DNA from 3 places in the Psychrosphaera ytuae genome. Region 1 is predicted to be linked to each of the others. Evidence: predicted binding sites of a transcription regulator. Region 1 holds the regulator's gene; each other region holds the start of a gene.
The links. The regulator LexA, encoded in region 1, represses DNA repair genes until DNA is damaged. The targets are predictions, from matches to a motif close to TACTGTATNNNNATACAGTA.

Region 1 (3,328 bases):
TCGTTGTAATCTCCAGCGATTTCATCAAGTAACTTTTTGGCATTTTGTTTTGCCTCTTCAAGGGAAATGTTCTTCGATTCCATTTCTTCTTGAAGGGCTTTTTTTAGCGCTGGACTGGCTAACATACTATTAAAAAATGCTTGGCGTTCCATTATTTTTGGCCCAGTCGCTACAATGCGTTGGCGTTCAAAGTGAATACGCGCGACTCTCAATAATTTGTGAGCGGTCTCTTCAGTAGCGCCAAAGTCATTAACCATTTTCTGAAGCGATACGGGTTTTGAAATACGTACAAAGCTGTGGCGACCGTAAAGCAAAACGATAAAAAACTTACGCAGTGGCGACGCTTGAAGTTTTTGAGTGATTAAGTCCATCAGGCGGGGTTTGCGACTAGTGTCTTTTTCTACTCCAGGTGCTCGACCCCAACGGATCATAACTGGGACAAACTGAATGTCTTCACCGGTTTCTTCGACCAATTTTAGTAAGTTTTCACCTAACTCTGTGGTTTTTTCAATATGTGACTTTTCGTTGAGGAAAATGGAGTCGACGGGCTTGACGCCTAATGTTCTTTTTAGTTTTTTTCCGGCCAAATCAATTGCCGAAAAAGGCGATGGCAAGCCAAGCTTCTTTGAAGCTTGTTCTAGTGCCATGCGATCCGTATACGAATCAGTAACTAATACATAAGATACAGGCTTGTTTGCCTCGATACCCATATCATTGTGCTTATCGTCGGCAACTAACTGAGTGCGGATGAAAGGACGAGTAAGCCAATACATTATTGCGTTAATAAAAGACATAAATTCCCTAAAGATAACGAACTGCGAAGGTCAATTTTAACAAAGAACGGACAAAAACCTATCATTTACAGTAATTTTCTATTGCACAATCACAATGCCTGTATATACTGACAGTTATGTTACTGTATGGAAAAACAGATGATGAGACCACTTACTGCTAGACAATCAGAGATTTTAGAACTCATTCGAGACACCATTATTTCGACCGGAATGCCGCCAACGCGTGCAGAGATTGCTAAACAGTTAGGGTTTCGCTCGGCAAATGCAGCAGAAGATCACCTAAAAGCTCTTGCCAAAAAAGGCTTTATTGAAATGCTTTCGGGTACCTCACGCGGGATCCGCTTAACCGAGGAAATAACCGAACAAGACTCGGGATTACCACTAATTGGTAAGGTAGCAGCAGGCTCTCCTATCTTGGCAATGGAACACGTTGACCGTCACGTTAACGTCGATCCTTTAATGTTTTCTCCAAGCGCCGACTTTTTACTAAAAGTTGAAGGTGAAAGTATGAAAGACATCGGAATTTTGGATGGTGATCTGTTGGCAGTACACAAAACACAGACAGCTCGAGATGGCCAAGTAGTCGTCGCCCGTGTTGAAGATGATGTGACGGTTAAACGTCTTGAGCGTAAAGGTAGCCAGGTCATTTTACACGCAGAAAATGAAGAATTCTCGCCGATTAAAGTGGACTTAAACTATCAAGAGTTTGCTATTGAAGGACTTGCGGTTGGGGTTATTCGTAACTCTTCCTTAATGTAATAGTGGCCAGTGGATTAGCTTACCTGTTTAAACAGGGTAATTAACTGTTCAGCAGGGGACTGGCCATCGCTTAGGTGTTGCTGATGTAATTGGCTGATGAGTTGTTCAACTCCAAGCAAATTATCAGGTACCCCAAAGTCTAAATTGTGAATTTTCATTGCCCAATTTTTACAAGCTCTTTCATTTGCAGGCTGATAGTACAGACATTCTAATTGAGTATGACGAGGGTCTTGTTTGATAACATCATATAGCGTATCAATATTTCTTTTCTCACCCTCCATAAGTTGAATAAACACCCCGTTTTTGTACAGTAAAATACCGGTTACACCCAGCGAGTCGTTTTTAACTCTGGCGTCGACCAGTAAGTCCGCAAACTCTTCGACAGAAAGTGGGCGCGTAGCGTAACTTTTGTAAAGAAGTTGATATAAGTTTACGGGCTCTTCTTTCATGGTGCCTTTATTGTTTAACTCTTTCTGAAAACTCATCTAATAACAAAATACTTTTACTGTGTTCATCGTCTCCACGCGCATCAATCAGCTGGTGTGCTAATTCTTGCAGCCGTTCCTTAGACTTTAGTTTTTCATTATTTAAGTTTAGAAAGGTGAGCGCCCATTTGCCAAAAATTCGTTGCTCTGCGGGTTCAAAATAGCAGTTTCTAACATTGATATGGCGAGAGTCTGATTCAATGTCGTCGTATAGCTCCTGTAAGGTATGGCGATTGCCCTCGAGTATTTGGATTAAGTTGGTGTCGAATTTTATTAGCAATGATGTGACATCAAGATTTATATTTTTAATTTTTGCACGTTCTATTAGTAACTTTAGCTCCCTACCCTTCATCGGTTTTGGGAGTTTGCTGACATATACTAATTGATACAAATTCATGGTGGTTACTCATAGGCTACTTTCCTGATTATAGTACCAAAAATAAAAAGCCGTGGAATAGCCACGGCTTCGAATGAGTTACGAGAACACTGACATAAAAAGAAACCCACACTTACAGAGCGGCTAATTCACCATATGTAGAGCGCTCTCGTTCAACAAATTTAAGCCACTGTTTTGCCATACGCTGTACTGACTTGTGCTCTTTTGCTTGGTTAAGAGCATCAATAGAGGCTTCAAACTCTTTCAAATTAAAATAAGCCATACCCATAGCAAGATATAAATTACCAGGGTTTGTAAGGTCGCCTTGCTCTGCGGCTTTTTGGCCTGCTGTGATGGTTGCCTGGTACTTGCCTTGCTGCAAACGAATCTCAGCGATCTGTTGGTAAGCATCTCCTCCTTTTGTCACTTTGGCCAATTGGTCAAAAGCGTTGACCGCTAAATCATACTCCTTTGCGGCCAACCAAGATTGAGCCATAAACTTGAGGTTCTTTTCGGACGACGCCAGTTGCTGACTGTCGATGGCTTTTTGCATGACAGAGCCCGCTTTGTAGGGTAAACCGTTAAAATAATAAATTTGCGCTAGGTTTCTAAGTTGCGTTTTTTTGGTGATGTAGCCTTGAAGATAAGCTGCTTCTAATACTGCAAGTTGTTTTTCTTCTTCGCCAATTTCACCATACATGCCACCGAGCTGTACCCAATATTCAGGCTTGTTGAATTTGCGTACCATGGTTTCTAGTACTTTCGTGACTTTCTTTGGCTGTTTTAGCTCAAAGTACACGGCTCTTTGTAATACGTACCAGTTCTCTAGAGGTTGCGCCTCTTGTTTTTCAGCAAGCTTTATAGCGGTGTCGATATAAGAAGCTGCTTCCTCATAGCGTTTGGCTTGGTAGGTA
Region 2 (3,328 bases), 820 kb from region 1:
TTCACTCAAGTTTGTCATGATGATAATGAAGATCACACTAAAAGTACTGACACAGCAACCAATAATAATTATTAGCCAACTCGACCAGTCTATGGAGTTTTGGTCAAAAATAGCTGAGCTGGCATAATCGACCTCGATACGAGTATCAAAGAAAGGAAATGACGCTCTATAGTTGAAGAGAGCATCAGTGCGATAATTTGCCTCAAAAGTTGCGGTAGTTTCTTCGTCTTGCACATAACGAGTTCTAAATACAAAATTATCTGCCATAGATTCGTCATACAGGCTTAAGACAAGCTGGTCTAGCTCTATCACCGCTTCAAATAAGCCAAGCAATTTAGACACTCGTAGGTTTCGCTCTGAAGGAACATCCCCACCCTCATAAATTGGATAATAAACGATTACCGCGTTGTACTTTTCTAAATTTTGAACCAATGAAAGCTGTGGAGACACCGCTTTTTCACCAGTATAAATAGCTTTGTTAACAGTAATTCCCACAACATCATGAGAGGAGACGTCCAGCCCGACCGCGGCTTTATTTGGCTCTAATGGCTCAGTATACAAAATTGGAATGTAATAGCGCTGATGTTCAGCTTCTTGAATGTTGCCGCCAATCAATTGCTTAAGTTTGAAACCAGGAAAATCCGTTGCAGCAATTTGTTCTTCATACTTACGTCTTTCACTACCATTAACCTTAGGCAACCAAGCTAGCGCTCTGAGATTAATATCGGGGTTCATAATTTTATCGATAAAGCGTCTAAACTCATCGCGAGTAACATGCTTACTGGCTCTAAATAACCCTTCCATTCCAGCAAGTTGCTGAGTAATAGTATTTTCAATTAGGTTAATTTGTTGTGAAAACTTATTAGTTTGACTAACAAAGTCTTCCATTCTCGAGGTTTGGTAATGCTGTCGAGACATCGCAAAAATTGAGCTTACCAACAAAAACAAAATAGCGGCAGGCACCGCGATTTTTAACTTATCTTTTTTCTGAACATAAAATTCATTATTCGCCAGAGAAAGCACGATTGGCAAAAAGAACATTACACCAATAAAGTCTCCTACCCACCAAGTAAAACCAACAAACAAGGCGTGTGATAGGGTAAGACCATTAACTATAGAAACGGCCGTCGTGTTGATGGTTGCTGCAACGATACATGCTATTGGACCTACTATCGCTAAAAACTTAATCACACTTCGCAAGTGTGTATTGTTTACAGGAAGACTGACGGAACGTCTCAATAAATACCTAGCGACCACCATTTGTAAACAGGTGCCAGTAGCTATGATGAAAGGCAATATTTGTTGGGCAATTGGCAGGCCAGAATAACCACCGGACATAACCTGGATATTGGCCAAAGCGGAACCCAAAAAGACACCGATTAAAGCCAAACGACCAAATATCAAATAACAAGCAAGACCAACACCAGCAGCCGGCCAAACAGCGCTAGCAAACCCAGGCGGGATAGCAAACAATAAGCCTACTTTAGAAAAAAGGTAGTAGCTTAAAAATGAGATAAGAATGACTAAGATAGATTTACTTTGAGACCGCAACATTCTTTCCTGTGATTGTGTGCACCTATCTCGGCGCATCTTAATTTAAATCAATTAGTTATAAATCTACCAGAACCAAAAGACCTGTCATCTAAAATTTTTCTCATTTGACCCTAAGTTAGCTAATTTTTCCCTAATTTAGTAAAAAATGAAAAACTAGACCACAACCACTGTTTATAAAAACAGTTAACCTGTTATTATTGAGAAAAAGTCTTTTAGGTAAATAGCTTCGTGAGATTAATAATAGCCGAAAAGCCCAGTATGGGTAGGGCAATAGCCAACGCTTTACCCAAGCCGCATCAGAAAAAGGACGGTTACATAGTCGCAGGTGACGGCACCCACGTCAGTTGGTGTATTGGCCATATACTCGAACAATCTGAACCAGAAGATTACGATCCACTTTATAAGAAGTGGCACTACGATCATTTACCTATTATCCCTGAACAGTGGCAACTGAAACCTAAGTCAAAGACTAAGTCACAGCTTTCTGTACTTCGAAAGTTGACTAAACAAGCCCAACAATTAATACATGCTGGAGATCCTGACCGAGAAGGTCAGCTTTTGGTTGATGAAGTCATTCACTTCTTAAAATTACCTAAAGCCAAAGTCGAAAATACACAAAGACTGTTAGTCAGTGATCTCAATACTCCAGCAGTAAAAAAAGCCCTAAATAACTTACAATCAAACAAAGCCTTTATTCCCTTATCTGTATCTGCACTGGCTCGTTCTCGCTCTGACTGGTTAATAGGCATGAACCTAACTCGTGCGTTTACCCTGTTGGGACAAAAGGTGAATTTTAATTCCGTTTTGTCTGTTGGCCGCGTGCAAACTCCGTTATTAGGCATAGTGGTAAAACGAGATCAAGAAATCGCCAACTTTGTAAGTAAAGATTATTATCAAGTGGACGCGCACCTTACCTTAACTTCGGCAATTCAAAACAACAGTGATTTTACTGCTCGGTGGCAGCCAAGTGAACATTGTGCGCCACACCAAGACGAAGAAGGTCGCATTATTAATAAGTCTCTTGCTGAACATGTCGTAAAACAAATTCATCAGCAACCTGCAGTCGTATTAGATGTAAAAAAAGAAAGAAAAAAGCAGACTGCTCCGCTACCTTACAATTTGTCTAGCTTACAAATTGATGCGGCAAAAGCCTTTAAACTCTCTGCGCAACAAGTTCTTGATGCCTGTCAGTCTCTATACGAGCGACACAAGGCCATAACCTACCCTCGCTCTGATTGCCGATATTTGCCCAATCAGCATTTTAACGATGCACCTGCCATCGTTAGTAACTTAACTAGCTATGGCCACGCCCACGTTGCTCATGTCGCTACTCAAGCTAACCCTAAGTTAAAAAGCAAAGCTTGGAATGATTCAAAAGTGGGTGCTCATCATGCCATTATTCCAACTTTGAAAGCGCCTAACGCTTCTTCTCTCTCAGGTCCAGAAGCCAATGTTTATCAGTTAATTGCTAAGCAGTATTTAGCGCAGTTTTTTGGGGCTTTTGAGACAGACAATGAAAAAGTCACCCTAGAAATAAATAAAGGCGAATTTGTTGCCAAGTCGGTAAAAACCGCAGTAATAGGCTGGAAAATCATTTATGAAAAAGAGCTTAATAATGACGGGCCTTCACTACCTCAACTTAATATAGGCCAGACGCTGTTTTGCCAACGAGGCGAATTGTTAACGAAACAAACCGAACCGCCTGCTTATTTTACCGATGCAACTTTACTAGCGGCGATGACAGGCATCGCGAGATTCGTAAAAGATCCAAATA
Region 3 (3,328 bases), 580 kb from region 1:
TTTGGTTGAACCCATCGCTAACAGAGTCGACGCTGCATTTTTAGCTGCGTCGTAGTAACGTCTTGAATCGTCAAAGTAACGGTTTAGCGGACCCGTCGGTGCTAATACGACTCGCTTTTGAGCGACAACGTCAGTAATAAAAGTTAACAGAGTATTGCCGACGCGATTGTCAGCGGCTTTGATTTCGTTAATTTTTTCGATCAGTTCTGTCGGTAATGTATGGTCGAATGATTCGCCGACAATGACAAGTGCATCCCAATTTGCATCATTCAGGGCGGTATTTAAATCTGAAACGGCCAATGGCATAGGGTGAGGCATGATATTCTCGCTTTTTTATTCGCTAATTTTTATGTTACTTGTCTGAATACAGAGTATTGAAGTTATTGATAATAATTCAAGTCAGACGAGTTGATTGTGAAAGATGATACGTGAATCTCAGAAAAAAGTTGACCCTGAATTACCACTTAGCGGTCCGATCACTTAGTTGCAGTGTCCCAATATCTCCTTTTTAAGATTTTAAAAAGACAGAGCCAATTGCGGTTTTGGATCGGCTTGCTCTTGAAGGCCAATATGGGCGCCAAGCAATCTAACAGGCTTTCCTTCACCCCGCTGAACCGCCTCTTCTAAAAGCTCAAAAAAAAGCGGTAACTCGATGTTGTCGTGTTTGAGCTCTTTGGTCGTCACCTGAAAATCCGCAAACTTCAGCTTTATACCTATTTTGCTGATGGTTCTTTGCTCTAAATGTTTGGCACTTCGCTTTTCTAATTCAGGTAAAAGCTTTTGCTTCAGTAACTCTTTTAGCTGACCTAAATCGGAAATATTAGTTTCAAAAGTTCGTTCTACGCCTACGGATTTTCTTATTCGGCTCACTTCAACTCTACGAGGATCGATACCGTGACATCGCTGCCACAAAACTCGACCATATTTGCCAAAGTGACGGACAAGCGTTGACTCGTCACTTCGTCTGACATCACCACCCGTGTGTAGGTTTAGTTTTTCTAGTTTGCCTTGTGTCACTTTGCCAACGCCGGGGATCTTTTTTAGTGGCATTGTTTCGATAAAGTCCCAGACTTGCTCGGGTGTGATAGTGCATTGACCGTTGGGCTTGTTTAAGTCTGACGCTATCTTGGCGATGTACTTGATAGGTGCGATACCAGCCGATGCAGTTAGGCCGGTTGCTTCAAAAATATCTTGACGAATTTGCTCGGCAATTAAGGTTGCAGAACCTTGAAACAATGGACAATCGGTAACATCCAAATACGCTTCATCTAACGATAGAGGTTCGATAAGGTCGGTGTACTTTTCAAAGACTTGCCGTATGGTTTGGCTGGTTTCTTTGTACACTTCCATTCGGCCAGGAACCACAATTAGATCTGGGCACTTTTTTATTGCCATTGCCGTAGGCATTGCAGAACTGACACCAAACTGACGTGCGATATAATTACAAGTAGACAACACGCCACGTCGCTCCGAACGTCCCCCTACAGCAACAGGCTTATTGGCTAATGCTGGATTGTCTCTTATCTCTACTGAGACAAAAAACGCATCCATATCAACATGTATGATCTTTCGATTAGCCATTAGCTTGCCACTCTCAATTACACAAAGCGCTGTTTTAAGCTTTGCATTCTCTTATTGGTTAATAGGCACTGTATATAAAAACAGTTTAAACCAATATAGTTTAAAGTGACAAGCGATTCGTTTTACAAACTTATTCCGTGGCCGACTTTTCAGATCCTGTCTCTTTGACCATCAACCAACACACCGCAGAAATCGCCATCGCAAACGCACAAACCACAAAGGTCATCGACTTGTCTTCTACTTTGGTTAAAAACAGGCTAATACCAAGACTGACAACTAATTGCGGTAGTACCACAGATAAGTTAAACAAGCCCATATACAAACCCATTTTGGTTTTTTCAACTCGTTCGGACATGATTGCAAAAGGTAGACTAACAACGGCTGCCCAGCCGATACCTGCAGTCGCCATAAAGACATACATATGAGTTGGACTGTCCGCCAACATAGCGATGAATGCATACGACGTTGCAGTAAACAGCAACGCGCCGGCATGGACTTTGATTCGACCAAACTTATTAGCTAGTGGGCCCAACACGAATGCCGGAAGTAGCGCTGCGACGCCGTTTAAAATGGCAAAGCTGTAAGAAATCGTCTGGCCGAGTTGCTCATTGCTTAGATACCCCATTTTGTCTTGCAAAAAGGCGTAGGTAAAAACGAACATTGTTTGGATACCAATCCAACTAAAAGAATGCGCCGCAAGGACCTTTTTGAAGCCTAAATGTTTAGCTTCCGAATTTGACAACGTCGACTCGCGCTTGAGTAGTGTCTCTAAAATAAAATATAAGGTGACGAGTAAAGCCGCTATTTCACCGTAGTAATGATCCACTTTGATATCCGCTAAGTGCAAAACACTTGCGTAAATAGAATAGATCAAAAAACCCCACAAGGGCTTAATATCCACTAACATCTCGACAAAATTAAACGAGTTAGAATTACCGCTGGTCGATGTATCTGCAGATTCTTGTTGTTCGCTCGGCAGAGTCTTAGGCTCTATGACAAACAACGTTGGCAGAATAGAAAACACCAAAACGAGCGCCGCACCAAAGTAGATAAGAACAAAGTTATTCCAGTAACCACCGATAACATACGCAAGTACACCAAAGGTACCCGATACAGTTTGCATCCAGGTGTAACCCTTAGTTCGAGCTTCGCCTTCTGGTGTTACATCGGCGATGATTGAGCGAGTTGGGTTAAAGCTAACATTAATGGACAGATCCAAAGACAAGGCAATTGCAATCGCTACTGCCATAATGCCTACACCACCCAAAGATTCAGAGATGATCCCTATATTAGGAAGTGCTAACAAAGACAGAGATGCGAGGACACCGCCAATAAGAATAAAGGGACGACGTCTGCCATTCCAAAACCACACTTTATCACTAATAAAGCCAACAATTACTTGGCCTAAAATACCAGCGATAGGACCCGCCGCCCAAACGATACCAATCTCGTGAATATCAAGGCCATATTGAGTGCTAAGCAACCAGCTTAACGCCGAAATCTGAACCGAAAGCGCAAACCCCATTGCCGTCGATGGCAAACTAAGTAGCATGTAAAACGGCTTACTTAGAGTCTGTTGAATTTTTAACATCTTGTTCTCAATTTATTATCGATATTATTTTTATTTGACGTTTGATTGTATCGGATAGAATTTAAAATGGCAGAGTAGAACTTAGGTATAAAAGCATTGACTACGTATTCATAAAACAAAAAAAGAACCCGAAGGTTCTTTTTTTAAGATTGATAA

Region 2: J1N51_RS05940 (DNA topoisomerase III) is a predicted target of LexA. The motif match lies at 1,720-1,739, and genes of this name have one in related genera.
Region 3: dinB (DNA polymerase IV) is a predicted target of LexA. The motif match lies at 1,648-1,667, and genes of this name have one in related genera.

What each region holds. Positions count from the first base shown of each region.
Region 1 covers NZ_CP072110.1:2,166,976-2,170,303, forward strand. The annotation lists gene plsB (glycerol-3-phosphate 1-O-acyltransferase PlsB) at 1-794, opposite strand, end outside; gene lexA (transcriptional repressor LexA) at 936-1,553, shown strand; gene J1N51_RS09790 (BLUF domain-containing protein) at 1,568-2,038, opposite strand; gene J1N51_RS09795 (BLUF domain-containing protein) at 2,010-2,435, opposite strand; gene J1N51_RS09800 (tetratricopeptide repeat protein) at 2,548-3,328, opposite strand, start outside.
Region 2 covers NZ_CP072110.1:1,349,997-1,353,324, forward strand. The annotation lists gene J1N51_RS05935 (CHASE domain-containing protein) at 1-1,554, opposite strand, end outside; gene J1N51_RS05940 (DNA topoisomerase III) at 1,783-3,328, shown strand, end outside.
Region 3 covers NZ_CP072110.1:2,743,969-2,747,296, reverse strand. The annotation lists gene J1N51_RS12260 (M17 family metallopeptidase) at 1-318, opposite strand, end outside; gene dinB (DNA polymerase IV) at 517-1,581, opposite strand; gene J1N51_RS12250 (MFS transporter) at 1,712-3,172, opposite strand.